3 regions of the Ferdinandcohnia salidurans genome follow, and region 1 is predicted to be linked to each of the others. Evidence: riboswitches for the same ligand, from Rfam matches in the RefSeq annotation. Region 1 holds a riboswitch; each other region holds the start of a gene.

What was found. A riboswitch is a leader RNA that binds a small molecule or an ion and turns the genes downstream of it on or off. The one in region 1 is predicted to bind S-adenosylmethionine.
Region 2: it holds a riboswitch for S-adenosylmethionine, as region 1 does, so the genes downstream of both, ACFSFW_RS17140 (sugar ABC transporter substrate-binding protein) here and ACFSFW_RS11910 (YezD family protein) in region 1, are expected to answer to the same signal.
Region 3: it holds a riboswitch for S-adenosylmethionine, as region 1 does, so the genes downstream of both, ACFSFW_RS08740 (O-acetylhomoserine aminocarboxypropyltransferase/cysteine synthase family protein) here and ACFSFW_RS11910 (YezD family protein) in region 1, are expected to answer to the same signal.

What each region holds. Positions count from the first base shown of each region.
Region 1 covers NZ_JBHUEK010000018.1:159,162-165,571, reverse strand. Annotated here, with positions in the region: gene ACFSFW_RS11930 (hypothetical protein) at 169-492, opposite strand; gene ACFSFW_RS11925 (alpha/beta fold hydrolase) at 580-1,401, opposite strand; gene ACFSFW_RS11920 (LLM class flavin-dependent oxidoreductase) at 1,544-2,929, opposite strand; gene ssuE (NADPH-dependent FMN reductase) at 2,950-3,501, opposite strand; gene ACFSFW_RS11910 (YezD family protein) at 3,681-3,854, opposite strand; SAM riboswitch class I at 3,990-4,090, opposite strand; gene ACFSFW_RS11905 (hemerythrin domain-containing protein) at 4,569-5,084, opposite strand; gene ACFSFW_RS11900 (poly-beta-1,6-N-acetyl-D-glucosamine biosynthesis protein PgaD) at 5,467-5,913, opposite strand; gene pgaC (poly-beta-1,6-N-acetyl-D-glucosamine synthase) at 5,877-6,410, opposite strand, start outside.
Region 2 covers NZ_JBHUEK010000025.1:569,942-576,351, reverse strand. Annotated here, with positions in the region: gene ACFSFW_RS17150 (CarD family transcriptional regulator) at 1-436, shown strand, start outside; gene lipL (octanoyl-[GcvH]:protein N-octanoyltransferase) at 736-1,563, shown strand; SAM riboswitch class I at 1,888-2,044, shown strand; gene ACFSFW_RS17140 (sugar ABC transporter substrate-binding protein) at 2,205-3,281, shown strand; gene ACFSFW_RS17135 (sugar ABC transporter ATP-binding protein) at 3,325-4,857, shown strand; gene ACFSFW_RS17130 (ABC transporter permease) at 4,826-5,848, shown strand; gene ACFSFW_RS17125 (VOC family protein) at 5,838-6,221, shown strand; gene ACFSFW_RS17120 (ABC transporter permease subunit) at 6,392-6,410, shown strand, end outside.
Region 3 covers NZ_JBHUEK010000010.1:289,447-295,856, forward strand. Annotated here, with positions in the region: gene ACFSFW_RS08700 (acyl-CoA dehydrogenase FadE) at 1-157, shown strand, start outside; gene ACFSFW_RS08705 (arsenate reductase family protein) at 350-709, shown strand; gene gcvH (glycine cleavage system protein GcvH) at 819-1,202, shown strand; gene ACFSFW_RS08715 (YusG family protein) at 1,348-1,593, shown strand; gene ACFSFW_RS08720 (toprim domain-containing protein) at 1,741-2,094, shown strand; gene ACFSFW_RS08725 (thioredoxin family protein) at 2,175-2,480, shown strand; gene ACFSFW_RS08730 (TerC family protein) at 2,682-3,461, shown strand; gene ACFSFW_RS08735 (MFS transporter) at 3,590-4,936, shown strand; SAM riboswitch class I at 5,128-5,230, shown strand; gene ACFSFW_RS08740 (O-acetylhomoserine aminocarboxypropyltransferase/cysteine synthase family protein) at 5,305-6,410, shown strand, end outside.

The DNA.
Region 1 (6,410 bases):
AACACCTTTAAAAAAAATTAAAAAAACACCTAGTCTAAAGACTGGTGGAAAGTAATAAAGTTGATGTATTATGTAAAATAAAATGGAGATCTATACAAACTGGTTTTTGGGACAATGGACCTGTCCCTCCGTCCCAAAAAAAAAAGAGCTCAAGGGCTCTCTTTCGAATTATGCTTTAATTTTTAGATTGTGTTCTGTATGCAGTGTTGCGATTATGCCGTAGAATGCGTAGTAAAAGGATTCTGGTGCAATTAAGCGAAAATGACCAACTTCATCTGTGTTGAATTTCAGGGCGTTTTCTAACAGACGATAGGTGGAGTACGCATAAAAGCAAAAATAGACATAATCAAACTTTGGCATTTTCTCATAAATAACGGCAATTTCTTCTTTATATACATCAATATTAGCTGTTGCTTCATCAATGATTGTTTTTAAATCTTCAAGTCCCGCTTCAAGAATTAGATCATTCTTTTCGATTTTTATTGTAGCCATTTTTATACCTCCATGATCATTATCTACCCCCATTAGACCATTTTTTGAAATGTTTTGTTATGATATGAATCACTCATTATTAGAATCTTATTTATCATGTAGAAAATCTTTCACAATCGCATTAAACTTTTCACCATGCTCCCAAAACATCATGTGGCCACCTAGAATCCTCACTTGAGATTCTGGTGTTAATTGTTCTGTATATTCTACGGCAATATCCGCCCAGTGCTCTGCGACAATCGTTAAGGTAGGAACGGCTTTACTAGCTTGTTTGGCTTCCTCTCGATAATCTGAAAACATACCTGAAGCAAATAAATTACCAGCGATGTAATAGGGTGTTTTCAAAGATTGCTCCACTAACCAGGTTAGCTCTTCTTTCTCAAGATCTCTTTGTACCATCACTTGGGTGATATAACTGGTTATGAACTCTCTATGTCCTGTTGGATTTCGTAAATAACCGTTATAGATTGCTGCAATATCATCTAGCTTGCCTTCAACCCATTCTTCATCATTTACCGATAAAGATTTAGGCGGCATATCTACAAGTATTAAAGATTTAATGTTTTCTGAGCCATTTTGCTTCAAATATTCCCAAACTGTAAAACAACCAAACGACCAGCCTACTAGAGTTGCAGTTTTCACATTTAATGCTTGCAGAACGGAAGCCAAATCTGATCCGTGTGTCACATAATCATTTCCGTGAGGAGTTATCGTTGATCTTCCGTGGCTCCTTGGATCTATTACGATTACCCGATTGGTTTTTGAAAAATACTCAACTTGCTTAATAAAAACCTCTGTCGTGAAAGTAAAACCTGGAACGAAAACAATAGGTTCCCCTTCGCCAACATCTTGTACAAACAATTCGACCCCCAGATCGACTTCAATATATTTCCCCTCATTAGTACTCATCATAACTCCTCCTATATTAAGCTTTTAAACACTATATTCATCTATTCAGATCTAAATTCCTTTTATATCGTGAATCAAAAAATGCCAAATAGAAAAGCCTCCGAATCGTTTCGAAGACTTAACTGATACTATTTTTCACACCTTATTTTACTGCTAGTGCCGCAGTTTTGGAGTATTGCTTTCCAGGATGATGGGCAGGCAACTGTCTCCCTTGACCAAATAGGCTATCTCTAAGTGTGTCACCTTCGTATTCTTTTCGTACTAGACCTCTTTCTTGTAATACCGGTACAACAAGCTCTATAAAATCTTTAAATGTTCCAGGTGTAATCGCGTAAGCAATGTTAAACCCATCTACTCCGGTTTCTTCCACCCAGCTTTCTAAATCATTTGCTACCTGTTCTGGGCTGCCAACAGTAACAGGACCTAGGCCGCCAATTCCAGTATATTTTTTGATCTCATCAATCGTCCAAGTTTTATCTGAATCAATTTTTGTAAAGTTCTCAACGGTCGATTGAATCGCGTCGTTTTTAACATACTTAAGATTTTCATCTGGACCATACTCTGAAAAATCTATTCCAGTCCAACCACCCAAAAGTGCTAATGCTCCTTCATAGCTTACGTGTTTTTGATATTCATTGTATTTTTCTTGCGCTTCTTCTTCTGTTCGACCAACGATTGGAGTAATACAAGCAAGTATTTTAATTTCCTCAGGTGCTCTGCCAGCCTTTATTGCCTCTTCACGCAGCTTCTTGACAGAATGCTTAGCTGCATTTTTAGTAGGTGCACCGATGAAGATTAGTTCTGCATGTTTACCAGCAAAAGCGCGCCCCTTACTAGAAGTTCCGGCTTGGTAAAGTACTGGCGTTCTTTGTGGAGACGGCTCACAAAGGTGAGCACCTGGAACCTTATAATACCTACCTTCATGGTTGATGTCGTGAACTTTACTTGGATCTGCGAAAATCCGATTCTGTTTGTCTAGTAAAACGGCATCATCCTCCCAACTTCCTTCCCATAATTTATAGCAAACTTCTAAGTATTCATTGGCAATGTCATAGCGCTCATCGTGTTTAATTTGATCTTCCAATCCCATATTCACAGCGGCACTTTTTAAATATGAAGTTACAATATTCCAGCCTACACGCCCTTTTGTTATATGATCGAGCGTCGACATCCTGCGGGCAAATGTATATGGATGCTCATGGGTAACAGATGCAGTAACTCCAAATCCTAAATGCTTCGTCACCGCTGACATTAACGGTACAACAAGGGATGGGTCGTTAACAGGCGTTTGTGTACCTTGTCGGATTGCAGCATCTCTTGAACCTTGATACACATCGTATGGCCCTAGTACGTCTGCTAGAAATATAGCATCGAATCTACCCTTTTCTAAAAGCTTCGCGAGTTCAATCCAATACTCGCTGTCTTTATAACGATGAGATTGATCCTCCGGATGTGTCCATAGGCCTGGGGATTGATGTCCCACACAATTCATATCAAACGCATTTAAATACATTCTTTTCTTAGTCATTTTTATTAGCTCCTCTTCCGTTAGTTTTTTATGGCAAAATCTTTTTTCTTATTTACTGTCTCGATAAAGTAATAAAGCTCTTTTTTCAATCTTACTAACACATCTTCATCTATTATTGGGTTGATTTCTTGTGTTTTATCGATTTGGCAATCTTGGAAGTACACTCCTTGTTGGCTTTGTCCCTTTAATGCAGCCAATAATGGTTTGAGGCTGAACTCAATCGCAAGTAAGTGGGCTGGGCTTCCACCTGTCATGATTGGTAAGACTGTTTTCTGCGCCAACACATCTTGGGGAAGCAAATCTAGGACTGCCTTCAACACCCCAGTGTAGGCTGCCTTGTATACAGGCGATCCGACAATCACTCCATCAGCCCCTTGAAGGAGTAAAGTCAGTTCCTTAAGTGCAGGACTATCAAACCTTAGATTAAAAACGTCCTGAAATGGAATATCTCTAACAGATACATGTGTGACCGAGAAACCCTCTTGTTTCAGCCTTTTTCCAACATACTGTAGGACTAAGTCCGTTCTAGAACTCTCAGACGGACTTCCTGATAAAATTACGATTTCACTCATTTTAATCATCCTTTCCTTGTGTCTTTGTTCATCTAAATGAGTTTAATTTGGGATTATTGTAGTTAAATCCCCTCTCCCGCAAGACAAAAATTGAATTAAAAAAGGCATCTTTATCTAAAACGTCTTTTATGGACGCTTTGAAAATAAAGATGCCTTTAGTTGTCTAATCGGCAAGTTATTTACTTAGTTGTGGTATGGGTTGATGTAGATTTTTGCAAGGAAAAACGCTTCTTCTCTGTTGCATCGATTTGGGTAATTTCCCCATTGTGAACCGTGATTACAATAGATCCAAAATCTAATTTCTCCAAGGTCGATAAAATATGCTTCACCTTTGATTCATCAAGCTGCGCCATACAACTCCCCCTTGTTCAAGATGTATATGATTCATTGCCATTGGTTGACCAGTATGGCAATCCGTTCTTTGGCCCAAAAAACAAAAAGCCCTCTTCATTTAAGAAGAGGGCATACGTGAATAGTTTCATACACTCTTCCTATCTTTTCAAGCTTTACGCTTGCTGGAATTGGCACAGTACAATTGTCTGTTGCCGAGGCTTCGATGGGCCAGTCCCTCCACCTCTCTGGATAAGAATAAAATGGTAATTTAGTTGTTGTTATATAAATTACACGGAATTTTTGTTTCTGTCAATCGATTTCCGCGAAAATTTTTAAAAGGTAGAAATTTTAGTTATTTCGTCATAGGGAATATCATTCGTTTAATGATTAGGAGGTTAACATACCTTCAAAATAAGGTTAATGCTAGGACTTTTGTATATACTTGGAAAAAGTAAATTCTTAATAGCTCTTTTTGATATGGGTTTTGGATGAAACTGGTAATAGCCATAGTATAAATGCTGCTTATACTATGGCGTTTGGATTATTTTGGAAAAACCCGTAGCATAAACGCTCTTTTTCTTATGACTTTTGGATGAAACCGGTAATTCCTACAGAATAAATGCTGCTTTTACCTTAACTTTTGGAAATTATAGAAAAAAATACGTTATAATTGGTAAAACCCAATAAAAAGACCTCGAATCATTAAATAATTCGGGGCCTCCGTTTATGCTATTTTATAAATCTCGAAGCAATCGTCCGAGCTTAACTTTTTCTTCAGCGGACAATATTCTTTGAGCCAATGGAAAAAGCATATTTTCTTCCTTCGCGAAGTGTTGTGTTAAGGTTGCATAAGCCTGGACTGCGTAAACTGTAATAGTTTGCGCATCAAACTCATCGATACTCTCTCCAGCTTGAAGAGCCTCATCAAGGAAATCCAGTAGATGCTGCTCTGCCTTACGATGCTCATATTCCATTGTTTCGATGGTTCGGTCCTTATCTCCAAGGCGACGGTCCATCATTGGGAACAGTCCTTCATCCTCGCGTTTCGAATGTCCCGCAAGCTCATTATTAAAAGCTAAAATCTGCTTGTATAATTCAGAAAACAATTCAAGTACTTCGGGGCCAGATTCGTATTCTATTTCTTCCGCTATCTCATAGAAACGGTCCATGTTTGCTCTCAATGACGTGTGCTCGTCCTTTAATTGTTGCAGCGGAGGACTTAGCTTCACGTTTGGATCCTCTATCAGCATTCTACTTCACCCTTTCCCCGGCCATTTGTTATCTTCCTAAAGCATACTCTAATTGTTCGAAAACTTTAGTGATAGGAATCACTACATTCGAATTCACCCCACATCATGTCCTCAAATACGCTCAGCTGATGATAGATTTAAGAGGCTAATCTACTAACTTAAAAGGTAGTTTTTAAGATATCGGACAAAGGTGGTAACTTATCGGACACGAATCAAAGTATTTAGGACACAAATCCAAAGATTTCGGATTTCCAAATATATCGGACAAAAATCACAATTTATCGGACTTAACCTACCATTGAGACGACCACACTATAAACCCTTCATTTTCAATACAATAATTGTAAAAAAATGGTGGGACACGGGACCTGTCCCTGTGACCCTACCTAACAAGATCCCGAATTGGATTTTTCTTCAGTGTAATGTCTTTTGCATTTTGCAAGGAATCATAGTCTTCTTTACTAATTAAGCCGAGTGCTAAAACCTCTTCTTCAGAGGTGGGTTGCGGATATTTTCTTCTCACCAGATGGCTAAACCTTTTTGTATTATAGTACTTCCAAAACCATAATCCTAAATAACATGCGATAAAAATAGCAAATACTGTATAAATGAATTCTCTTATTTCTATATTTGTTGTTTTAAATAACATCTTCACAACATTTAAATATTCATTATTATTGTTAAAAAGGGCGCTGATAAAAAAGAAGATGACAAATAGACAAAACATCCATATTAATAGGGAGAAAAACCCTATAATCACTTCATGAACCCAATTGCGTTTTGTTTTAATAATTAATTCATTCTGTTTCCTCTGTCTGGGCTTGTCCATGTCGCATAACCACCTTTGATTCGAGACTTAATTGCTTTCGGGAACGCAAACACAACAATAACTGCATTTAGTACCCAATAAATGACCGGATACCATGCTGCCCACAGATAGTACTTCAAAATTTGGTCATATGGGGAATCCACTTTAATTGAAATCCACAATTGAATTAAGCTTAAGAAGATCAGCGAAAATGAGGAGAAGGTGATCCAAATGAATAGCTCTTGAATGCTCGTAGCGGTAACGAAATAATAAAGTGTCACAAAAATCCAAGAGTACGACCATAATAAGCTTACCCACTGCTCGATATAAATTGGCCAAATTCTTCGGTGCTTCCAGTTCAGCAATATTCTCCAATGTCTAAGAATCACTTCTTGTCCACCTTGAGCCCATCGAATTCGTTGTTTCCATATTCCTTTAATCGTTTCAGGTACAAGCATCCAGCACAGAGCACGTGGTTCATATCGGATATCCCAAAACTTCTCCTGAAGCTTCCAAGA
Region 2 (6,410 bases), on a different contig from region 1:
AATGCACCCAATTGACGATAACTCGTTGATAATCCAAAACCCAGTGGATAATGACCGGATTTTAATGCAAGGAATCATTGATAAAAGTGAATCAGAGGAACTCTTAGAATCCTTTAAGCTACCAGGAATTCAGTGGATTGATAATAGTTCGGAACGTCAAAAAGCTTATTCTGGGATCGCTTCGTCTGGAGATAGACAAGAAATTTCAAGAGTACTTAATACATTGCTATGTAAAAAGCATGAACTCGAAATGAACGATAAAAAATTGTCGGAACATGACCGCCGACTACTTCTTTATATTCAAAAAATATTATTTAAAGAATTCGCCATTACGTTAGATACAACAGTTGAGGCCGTAACGAAAAAAATCAATCAAATGATTGCCTTTAAAATGAACAAAACCTCACGTCATGAGGTAGCTAAATACGTAAATTAAGGGTAAAATAGGACGGTATAGGAACCAGGCATAGCCTGGTTTTTTGGGGTTTATTTCTTTTAAGACCCTCATCGTTAATCTAGTATTTTAACTTTATTCATTCAGAAGTCTCCTACTTCTATAAGTGGGGGATGAATGCAAACAGAGTATACAATTCAGTCGGCGTTCAAACTCTGACTGAATAAAGTTAAAGCCTCCGGCGGATGCCACAGATTTTCAATGGAAACTTTTCGAGCAAGCTCGAAAAAATCTGGGCGCAAATACGCCATGGCGCATTTGATATTATAGGAGTATGCCTTATGACCGAAAGTCTTTTATATCAGCCTAGTTGGCGGATTATTGATCAATCTAGTCTAGGCTATCAATTTGATGCACTACAATCATTTGCGATAGATGACACTCTTTGTGCGTTTGTGGGTAAAGGGGAATCACCAGCTACAGCACGGACCTGGGTTCATCATCAAACCATCGTTCTGGGTATTCAGGATACAAAATTGCCTTTCTTGGATGAAGGGGTTAAGTTTCTTGAATCATTGGGCTACCGCGCGATTGTCAGGAATTCAGGTGGACTAGCAGTGGTATTAGATGAGGGAGTGTTGAACATTTCACTCATTTTTCCTGAGACTGAAAAAGGGATTGATATCAACCGCGGCTATGATACAATGCTTGAACTCATTCGAAAAATGTTTGAGGGCTATGAAGTCGATATCGTTGCACGAGAAATCATTGGATCATATTGCCCAGGAAGCTATGATTTAAGTATAGATGGGAAAAAATTTGCGGGGATTTCTCAGCGCCGCTTACGTAATGGAGTAGCAGTACAAATTTATTTAGGTGTGACTGGAAGTGGGGCAGAACGAGCAGACATTATTCGTCAATTTTATGATATAGGCCTGCAAGGTGCGGAGACGAAATTTGTTTACCCAGATGTAAAGCCAGAAACAATGGCTTCCTTGGCGGAGTTAGTTGACCCAAACCTTACAGTACAAACTGTCATGCTGTTGCTGCTTCAAACACTAAAAAAAGAAAGTGAGCACATTTTCGCTTCCCAACTAACGGGGGAAGAAATGCCGTTATTTGAGCAAAATTATGTGCGTGTCCTTGATCGGAACGAAAAAGCATTATAAGACCAGGGGGACGGTTCTCCTGGTTTTTTTGTGTGGAAAAATGGAGTTGTGCGGATGCAATTGCGTTTTACCCATAATTTTTTAGCCGAAAAATATTTCCACTATTAAAATATTTTTTATAATAAAAATATTGAATTTTGTTTTTGGGCGTGATATGATTCTCGTCAAGTAAGTTAATCGAACTTCATTCAGCCGGGATTAATATCCCGGTTGAATGAAGTTAGCCTCCGGCGGATGCCTCGATTTTTCAAAGGAAATTTCGAGCAAGCTCGAAAAATCGGGCGCAATTACGCCAAGGCGTAAATTGAATATATGCTGTATTTTCTCTTATCAAGAGTAGGCTGAGGGATTTGGCCCTATGACGCCCAGCAACCGACCGTAATACCATTGTGAGATGGGGCGAGTTTTTTATCGCCGGGTATAACCCGTAAGGCACGGTGCTAATTCCAACAGAAGGATTTTTCTTTCTGGTAGATAAGAGGTGCGAAGACTTTTGTATGCTTCAAGCCTCTTTCTGATGAGAAAGGGGCTTTTATTTTTGTTAAAAATGGCCTCATAAAAACAGGAGAGTGATGGCTTTTAATCTGTAAAAGTAGATTTAAAAAATAGAATGACAAACACAAAAAAAGGGGAGAAAAACAATGAAATTAACAAAATTATTATTCACAGCGTTACTAATTATCGCAGTATTGGTTGGTTGCCAACCAAAAGTAGCAGAGGAAACGACGAAAACAGATAGTACAGAAGTAAAAAACTCTGATCATCCATTAGCAAACAAAAAAATCGCTTTAATTATGCAACAAAACTTAGGAACTTTTTCTGCTCAATACATTGAAGGCGTTGAAGAGCAAGTGAAAAAATTCGCGGGTGAAACAACTGTTTTTACATCTGAGGGAGACCTAGCAAAAATGGCGTCAAACGTTGATGCAGCGGTAAACCAAGGCTTTGATGCGATTTTAGTTGACCATGGAACAAAGGAAGCCCTACAAAGCTCTATACAAAAAGCAGTTGAAAAAGGTATTCCAGTTGTAGTGTTTGATGCGGAAGTAGAAGTTGATGGAGTTACTGTTCTTGAACAAGGCGACCAGCAAATGGCTCAAATGACACTAGAGAAATTAGCGGAAGATGCTGGCGGTGAAGCAAATATCGTAAAAATTTGGGTGGCTGGCTTTGCTCCAATGGAAAGACGCCAAATCGCCTATCAAGAGTTTCTTGACAACAATTCTGGCATAAAAGAAATCGCAACATTTGGTGCAGCAACTGCTAACACTGCACTTGATACACAAGCACAGATGGAAGCTCTATTAAAGCAATATCCTGAAGAAGGCCAAATTACAGCAGTGTGGGCAGCGTGGGATGAATTTGCAAAAGGTGCTGTTCGTGCAATTGAACAAGCAGGCCGTACAGATATTAAAGTGTATGGAATTGACATGAGTGATGAAGATTTACAAATGATTCAGGCAGAAAACAGCCCATGGGTTGCATCTGCAGCGGTTGATCCAAAAGATATCGGACGTATTCAAGTTCGTTTTGCCTACCAAAAACTAAATGGTGATGAAACACCAGAACGAGTAAAACTAGAGCCAGTTTTCGTAACAAAGGATGCACTTCCTGAAGAAAAAATTACAACTGCAGAGCTTGACCAATATATTGAGGGCTGGGGTAAAAGCGAACAAGGTTACACAGATGAGCTGAAAAAGCTTGAAGCTGGAGAGTAAAAAAGAGGGCCTCCCGAGGTCCTCTGTAAAGGAGGATATGTAGATGCCTTTACTCGAAATGAAGGAAATTACAAAAAGTTTTGGTAATGTGATTGCACTTGAGAATGCTTCTTTTGAGTTACAAAGGGGCGAGGTTCACGCGTTGCTAGGGGCAAATGGCGCTGGAAAAAGCACGCTGATGAAAATTCTATCAGGAGCGTATGAGCTAGATACAGGGGTGATTACCCTTGAAGACAAAACAATTGAGATTCGTTCTCCGAAGGATGCAAAAGCATCAGGCATTCACATTGTCTATCAAGAGGTCGACACGGCGATTGTACCTCAGCTAACGGTTGCTGAAAATATTTTACTCGATACCTTTTCAACTGAAAAAAGCTTGTTCATCAATAAAAGAAAGCTTCGTGAACAAGCAGCCTCGATTCTAAAGCTCTTGAATGTCACGGATATACCCATGACAAAACAGGCATTAGAGTTATCGCTTGCCGAAAAACAGTTGGTGTTGATTGCAAGAGCTCTCGCACATGAAGCGAAGGTTATCATTTTTGACGAGCCAACAGCACCATTATCGATTGAGGAAACAAAGTACCTTTTCAATATTGTAAAAACACTGAAGGAAAAAGGAGTCGGTTGCGTTTTTATCTCGCACCGATTACCAGAGGTGTTTGAAATCTGCGACAGGTTAACGATTATGCGTGATGGCAGGACGATTACCACTTTTTCAACAAAAGAGGTGACTCCGAAAACGGTTGTTGAGACGATGCTTGGTAGTACTTTTACAGAACAGTCTTCGAAACGAAAACCTGTGAAGGGAGATCTTCTTTTAGAGGTAAACGGGCTTGATGATGGGGAAAAGCTTACCGATGTTTCGTTTACGGTTTCTGAAGGGGAAATCGTTGGGGTTGTTGGGTTAGTTGGCGCTGGAAAAACAGAGCTTGCGAAAACATTGTTTGGCCTTCGTCCTTACGAACAGGGTGATGTGATCGTGAAGGGGAAATCGCATCATTTTACTCATTCACAACAAGCAATTGAGGCGGGTTTTGCGCTTATTTCAGAGGAGCGCCGTAAGGAAGGATTGTTTATTCATGAGTCCATCTCTACGAATCTATCCTTTGCCAATCTGAAAAAATTCTCACCGTTTTTAGTTATGAACCGGAAGGCTGAAAAAAGCTATGCAGGCTCCATTATTGAATTGCTGGGAATTAAAACAAACGATACGGAAACTCTGGCTGAGCATTTAAGTGGAGGAAACCAGCAAAAGGTTGCGATAGGAAAATGGGTTTCTCGGAATGCGGGTCTCTATTTGTTTGATGAGCCGACAAAAGGGGTTGATGTCGGTGCGAAGCAGGATATTTTCAAACTTATTTATTCCCTCGCCGACGAGGGGAAAGGGATTCTTTATTTTTCTTCTGAAATAGATGAGATTATAAGAATTTCAGACCGGATTCTTGTCATGTATGATGGAGAAATCGTAAAGGAACTTTCAGGAGAAGAGGCAACACAGGATCAAATCCTTTTGTATGCTAGTGGTGGAAAGGATGACGTACATGAAAGGGAATATCATCAGCTTCCTGTTTAAATATGGGGCAATTTTATTAATGGGCTTTATCTTAATCTATTTTAGTACTGTGAACAGTGCATTTTTTTCATATGGAAACCTATCAGATATTTTACGATCCATCTCAATTGTAACACTTCTTGCATTAGGGGTTACGTTTACGCTTGTTGTTGACGGATTTGATTTATCAGTGGGATCAACGATGTCATTGTCGGTCGTGATTACGGCGTCCTTGATGGTTTGGTATGAGTTACCGCTTTGGGTGGTCCTGCTTTTACCGCTATTAGTTGGGGTTGCGGTTGGTCTTGTAAATACGTTTTTAATTGTAAAAATAGGGATACCGGATCTACTCGCGACACTTGGAATGATGTATATCGTATCAGGTCTACATCGGACCTATACGGAAGGGTATTCCATCTACAACCATATGCCATTGACGAGTGGTGGGACTGCGCCTGGTGAGTTCAGCCAAGCATTTTTATGGATTGGGCAAGGGAAGATGCTGGGATTACCGGTTCCGGTCTGGTTTATGCTCGTTTTCGTGCTGCTTGCTTATGTGATTCTTAATCATACGCGGTGGGGCCGAATTTTATATATGACAGGCGGAAATGCAGAGGCTGCAAGATTGTCAGGTATCAACACAAACAAGGTAAAGTTGATTGCGTATACCGTTTCTGGTGTGTTTGCATCAATGGCGGGAATTTTGTTTACAGCGCGTGTCGGTTCAGGACAAATTGATGCTGGCGCTTCGTTGTTAATGGAATCTGTTGCTGCGGTGTTTGTTGGATTTTCCGTGCTTGGTGCTGGAAAGCCAAATGCACTTGGAACCTTTTTTGGAGCAGCGCTAATCGGTGTTCTTTTAAATGGGCTAACCATGCTAAATCTACCATACTATGCATTTGAAATTGTAAAAGGTGGGGTGCTGGTCTTGGCACTTGCTGTGACCTACATCGGCGTTAAATATCGACCAAAAGTCATTCGTAAAAGGAGAGAGCAAAAACATGCCGCTTAAAAAACTAGAACATGTTGGAATACAAGTAAAGGATTTAGACACAACAATTGAGTTTTATACAAGAGTATTGGGGTTAGAGTTGCTAGAAAAACAGGATCATGTCGATCCAAACTTGAAACTAGCTTTCCTAGGCTTTAGTGATTCAGACGAGACGGTCATTGAGCTAATCTCTGGTTATAATCCAAACCTTCCAACAGAAGGAAAGGTTCATCATATCGCATTTACCGTTGAGAATGTTGAAGAAGAAATTGCGAGAGTCAAAGAGCACGGTGTTACATTTGTTGATGAAAATATTACGACGCTTCCAAGTGGGGCTAAATACGTTTTCTTTAACGGCCCTGACGGGGAATGGATTGAATTGTTTCAAAAATAATAGAGAGTAATTTGCGACCAGGGGGATTCCTCTGGTTTTTTTGTTTTTTGTGCAACTTTTTTATGTCTATATACGTCAAAAAATACGGGTGTTTTCTGAAAATTACATATATGGTATGATTTTGTGGGAGTTCCTATTTTTTAACAATTTAAGGTAAGGGGGGATTTGGAGTGCTTAAAAGATTAAGAG
Region 3 (6,410 bases), on a different contig from region 1:
CGCTAAAGAAACACTTGTTGCGACAGAAGAAGGCGATGTTTTACGGATGATGACATCTGCACTACGTAAATTAACTCGTCATACACCTGTAAATGTCATTGCGAAAAAACGTGAAATTGCAGCAACACTTATCGAGGCTGAAAAATACACTGTGTAATTCAAAACGGAACGGCGAGAAAAAGCTCCTAGAATAGGGGCTTTTTTTCTTAAATAAGAGAGTTTTTTCTTTTTTTAGCAGGATAAACGGGAAATGAGTCGAAATTAATCCTTGGAATCTAGAGAATCGTTGTTATTTCAAAATTTTATATGTTAAAATATTTGGGTAGTATGTTGTAGGGGTGGTGAGAATATGGCTTTAACATTTTACTGGTATCCAAAATGTGGAACCTGTCGAAAAGCGAAAAAATGGCTTGAGGAACATCAGGTTGCTTTTGAGGAAATACATATTGTGGAGAATCCCCCATCAAAAGAGCAATTAAAAGAAATGTATCAAAACAGTGGATTGGAATTAAAGAAATTCTTCAATACAAGTGGTCAAAAATACCGCGAACTTGGATTGAAGGACAAAGTTGGTACAGCCTCCGAGGATGAATTGTTAGAACTTTTAGCCTCTGATGGAATGCTTATTAAGCGCCCACTCACTAGCGATGGTAAGAAGGTAACTGTTGGTTTTAATGAGGCGCAGTTTGAAGGCACTTGGGCAAAATAAATCGGATGAAAGACCTTAAAAAGGACTTTTACATAATCCATTTTATTGAGATCATTCATCAAAATGGACACTAATTATTTCATAATATCGAATTAATGGAGGGTACAAGATGAGCACGCCAAAAGAATTACGTTATTCTGAAGAACATGAATGGGTGAAAGTCGAAGGGGAAAAAGTACGTATTGGGATTACAGATTTTGCACAATCTGAGTTAGGTGATATCGTATTCGTTGAACTACCAGAGGTAGGCGATGAAATACAAGCAGATGAGCCATTCGGTAGTGTTGAATCTGTTAAAACGGTTTCTGAACTTTATGCACCTATCAGTGGTAAAGTAGTAGAAATAAATGAAGACCTTGATGACAGCCCAGAATTCGTAAATGAATCTCCATATGAAAAAGCATGGATGATCGTCATTGAGCCTGCAAATGCTGGTGATATTGAAAACCTAATGACAGCTGAGCAATATGAAGAAATGATAAAAGAAGACTAACATTTTTATAAAAAGAGCCGAAAACAGGAAAAAATTCCTATCGGCTCTTTTATTGTTTTCCATACTTATAAGGACAATGACAAATGGAATGAAGTTTTTCTTAATGGACACTCTAAAATTAAATACCGATGGAAGGGTGTTCGTAATGGTATTGAAACATACTCGAATTGAAGTGACTGACCGAGTGGTTGGCAAGCTTGGAGATAACGAAATGAAATTATATGTTGAGAATGAACCAATTGGAAAAATCCGATTTACAAATGAAGGGGCTCAATATGAATTAAAGCAGGGGTATGAGCAAGAGGAGAGCAAAATTTTCACATATGCTGACATACCTACTAACCCAGATATGAAATATGTAGATTGTGATGATGAAAATGGTTGGTGTTAAGACAGTGGATACCCACTGTCTTTTTTTCCCTATTGTTTCCTAATGATTCACCAAAATATAATCTTCGCTATAAAATGAAGGAAAAGCAGTTGTACACATCGAAGAAGTATATAACAGATTAATGTACACTTGAAACAAGGTGATGAAATGGTGGCTTTTGACGAATATGAAAAAGTAATCATTGTTGAGGGGAGAACAGATAAAAAGAAAGTCGAAACCGTTGTGAATGAACCTGTTGAAATTATTTGTACCAACGGAACGATCAGTATTTCCAAACTCGATGAGTTAATTGAGCATTTGTTTAATAAAGATGTTTATATTTTAGTGGATGCCGACAGAGCAGGAGATAAACTTAGAAAACAGTTTAAACGTGAATTTCCAGAAGCGCGGCATTTGTTTATCGATAAAATGTATCGCGAGGTTGCGACTGCCCCTGAACAACATATTGCAACGGTACTGCTTTCAGCAAACATTGATGTGCACGCTGAATACTTACTGTAGTGCCAAGCGTCTATCCTATACTTTTTCAATAAATATGGTAAAATAAACAACAATTAAGATGATAAAAGGTTGTCGTAAAGATGAAGGAATGGAATGAACACGAAATTGACACTCACCTTACGAACACGGGGGAGTTTTGGCTTTATTTGTTTACACCGATGTGCGGAACCTGTCAGGTAGCTTCAAAAATGATGACTGTCGTCGCTGAGTTGTTACCCTACGTAATAATCGGTAAGAGTGATCTGAATTATTTACCAAAAAAAGCAATTGAGTGGCAAATTGAAAGTGTTCCTTGTTTAATACATGTAAAAGAAGGAAAAGTTGCGCAAAAGTATTATGCCTTTCACTCAGTTCCTTACTTGGTTGAAATCTTATCAAAGAAATAAGCCCAGGAATGTTGATATCAGCATTCTTGGGTTTTTGTTTTTCAACGGGTTAATTGTCTACCCAAGGAAAATTTTAAACATATTACCTAAAACAACTCCGTTTATCGTTTTTCATTGTACTCATACTAAAGAGAGTACTATAAAAAAGGGAAAACTCATGAAATTTCTGTACGATATTTCCTAAAGTTGGGGGAGACGTTCATGGAGTCAATATGGCTTGAATATGCCTGGGCATTGTTAATCCTAATCGGCTTGGAAGGCTTATTATCAGCCGACAATGCTCTAGTGCTAGCAATCATAGCCAAACATTTACCCGAAGAACAGAAAAAAAGAGCAATCAATTACGGAATACTCATGGCTTTTGTTTTCCGTTTTGGAGCACTTTTTGCTATTTCCTTTATTGCAAACGTTTGGCAAATACAAGCGATAGGAGCAGCTTATCTTCTTTATTTAGGATTAAAGCATATCATCCAAGCAAGGTTTGGAAAAGAAAATAAGAACATTCATAAGGATGATGAAAAAGAGTCTGCTGGTAAAGGATTTTGGCCAACAGTAGGAAAGATTGCATTAGCGGATCTTGCTTTTGCTATTGATTCAATCTTAGCTGCGGTCGCTTTAGCCCTTGGTCTTCCAGACTCACCTCTTGGCAATTTCGGTGGTATGGATGGAGGGCAATTCCTTGTTATTCTTCTTGGAGGTATTGCTGGCCTCGTATTGATTAAATTTGCTGCAACTTGGTTTGTGCAACTTCTTGAGAAACGACCTGCATTGGAAACAACCGCCTATGCAATTGTAGCCTGGGTCGGTGTCAAACTTGCTGTAATTACCCTTGCTCATGAGGATATTGGTATCTTAGATCATGATTTCCCTCATAGTACTGTTTGGACAATTATCTTCTATGGAGTATTAGTTGGCATTGCACTATTTGGTTGGTTTGCACCGAGTAATAAGAAAACTTTACAAAACCGTGAAGCTTCTTAAAAATATACTCTTTCCTGTGATGAAGCGAAGGAGTGTTTCCCTTCATGTCTATAAACTGCGATAATCCAATTGGGTTATCGCAGTTCTTTTTTTTATAAATACACCATTTTTGTATTCGGTATATTGCAATTTTTTTAAAAAGTTGTATGATATTTAGGGAATCGAAATATCGTACTTATCATGGAGTTATAGGAGCACATATGAGAATTGTGACAGGATGGAAAACACAATATAAAGCATACAATCAAAACATTAAACGATTTATCCTAGCGACTGTTTTTACACAATTAGGCATGGGTATGTTCACCATCATGTATAACTTTTATGTAAGAGAGCTAGGTTACTCCGATCAAACGAATGGAACGATTATCGCAATGACAGCTTTAGCATCTGCTTTAATCCTCGTACCCGCAGGGCTAATGAGTGATAGATTTGGCAGAAAGAAAGTGATGGTACTTGGAGTTGCGATTTCTACATTTGCTTTTTTTGCTAGAAGTATTCTTGATGTTGAGCAGTTGCTTATTGCTACCGCTTTTATAACAGGCTTATCGACTGCATTTATTCAAGTATCAGGAATCCCATGGTTAGCGGAAAACTCAACATCTTCACAAAGGGTTCACCTTTTTAGTTTTCATTCAGCAATCATGATGGTCGCCCAAGTGGTAGGGAATATTGCGGGTGGAGCATTTTCTGATGCTTTTCAATTTGTCTTTCATATGAGTGGGCTTTGGAGTGTAAGAATCACACTATTAATTGCAACTATCATTTATATGGCTGGCATTTTACCAATACTTAAAATGAATGAACAGCCAAGGAAACAACCAGAGATTAAAAAAGTGGAGTCCTTTAGTCAAAAGCTACGAACAAATAAATCACAAATAAAGCTAATTGCGATGTTTGCATTTGCTCAAATGATCATAGGATTTGGTTCAGGATTAGTTATTCCATACCTAAATTTATATTTTGCAGACCGGTTTTTAGCGAGTAATACTGTAATTGGTCTCATTTTATCGTTGGGACAAGCCGCAACTGCGATCGCGATGATTATAGGACCAGCCATTGTTAGTAAGGTAGGAGAAGTTCGCGCAGTGGTGTATCTACAATTATCATCATTACCTTTCCTCTTGCTAACTGGGTATACCGAAAATCTTTACATAGCAGCGATTGCCTTTTTATTTAGACAAGCATTAATGAATGCAGGCAACCCGATTCAAGCATCTCTTGTTATGGGACGGGTGGATGATTCTATGAAAGGACTGGCCAACTCAGTTAATCAAATGGTATTTTCATTAGGCTGGGCTTTAATGGGGCCAGTATCAACCTCAATTGTGATGCTGCATGGTGCTTATTGGGGCTATGCTTATGTGTTTACAATTACGTCTGTCTTATATTTAATCGGTTCTCTCTATTTCCTATTTGTTTTTACAGGGAAATCCTTTCAAAAAGGAGAAAAACAAATCGCGAAAATATCTTAATATGTCGTATTTCCCGGGAAAAAGGAACGAATCTTGTAGCAATTACATGAATGTGTCATTTAAGGATGTCGATTTTTACAAAAAAGACAAGTAATTTGGAATATCTTGTTTTTTCTAAATATTTTCATTGACTTGTAAATGAAAAAGGGTTAACATCAAATTAATCATAAAAATACAAAACTTAATAGTTTATCTTATCACGAGTGGTGGAGGGAATGGCCCTATGAAACCCGGCAACCGGTAATTTACACGGTGCTAAATCCAACAGGCATTTTTTTGTCTGAAAGATAAGAAGAGAACCATACATACAACCTCTTCTTATCGAAGAGGTTTTTTATTTTATTTTATTATAAGAGGGAGAGATTCAAGTGAGTGAAAAACAGAAAAACTATAGACCAGAAACTATCGCGATACATGGGGGTCTTGAAGCAGATCCAGTAACCGGAGCTAGAGCAGTTCCTATCTATCAGTCAAATGCATTCAAATTTAACACAACTGAACATGCAGCAAATCTTTTTGGCTTAAAAGAAAATGGTTATATATATACTCGAATCCACAACCCTACTACTACTGTTTTTGAAGAAAGAGTTGCCCAATTAGAAGGTGGAGTTGGTGCATTAGCAGTTGCAAGTGGAATGGCAGCCATTACGACTTCAATCCTTAACATTGCAGGAGCAGGGGATGAGATTGTATCTGCTTCGACACTATATGGTGGAACGTATAATCTATTTGCTAACACTCTACCTAAATATGGAATTAAGACACATTTAGTAGATCCAAAAAATCCAGAAAATTTCCGTCAAGCCATTACACCAAATACAAAGGCGATCTTTGCTGAGACAATCGGAAACCCAAGCTTGGATATCCTTGATATTGAGGCCGTTGCTAATATTGCTCATGAAGCAGGAATTCCTCTAATTGTTGACAATACATTTGCGACACCATATTTATGTAGACCAATTGAGCATGGAGCAGACATTGTCATCCATTCTGCTACAAAGTGGTTACTAGGAAATGGAACATCCATGGGTGGAATTATTGTAGACGGTGGAAAATTTGATTGGAACTCGTCAAAATTCCCTGGATTTACTACTCCAGATCCAAGCTATCATGATTTAGTCTACGCTGAAGCATTAGGACCAGTAGCCTTTATTATAAAAGCGAGAGTTCAATTACTGCGTGATTTAGGTCCAGCTATTAGCCCTTATAATTCATTCCAATTTAACTTAGGTCTAGAAACATTACATGTTCGTATGAAGGAGCATATTGCAAATACGAAAGAAGTTGTTTCTTATCTGAAAGATCATCCTGGCGTTGAATGGGTATTGTATCCAGGTGAAGAGGACCATCCAAATAAACAACTAGCTGATAAATATTTACCAAAAGGTGCTGGATCCGTAATTGTGTTCGGTATTAAAGGTGGAAGAGAAGCTGGCGAAAAGCTAATCAATAGTGTTGAGCTTTGGTCACATGT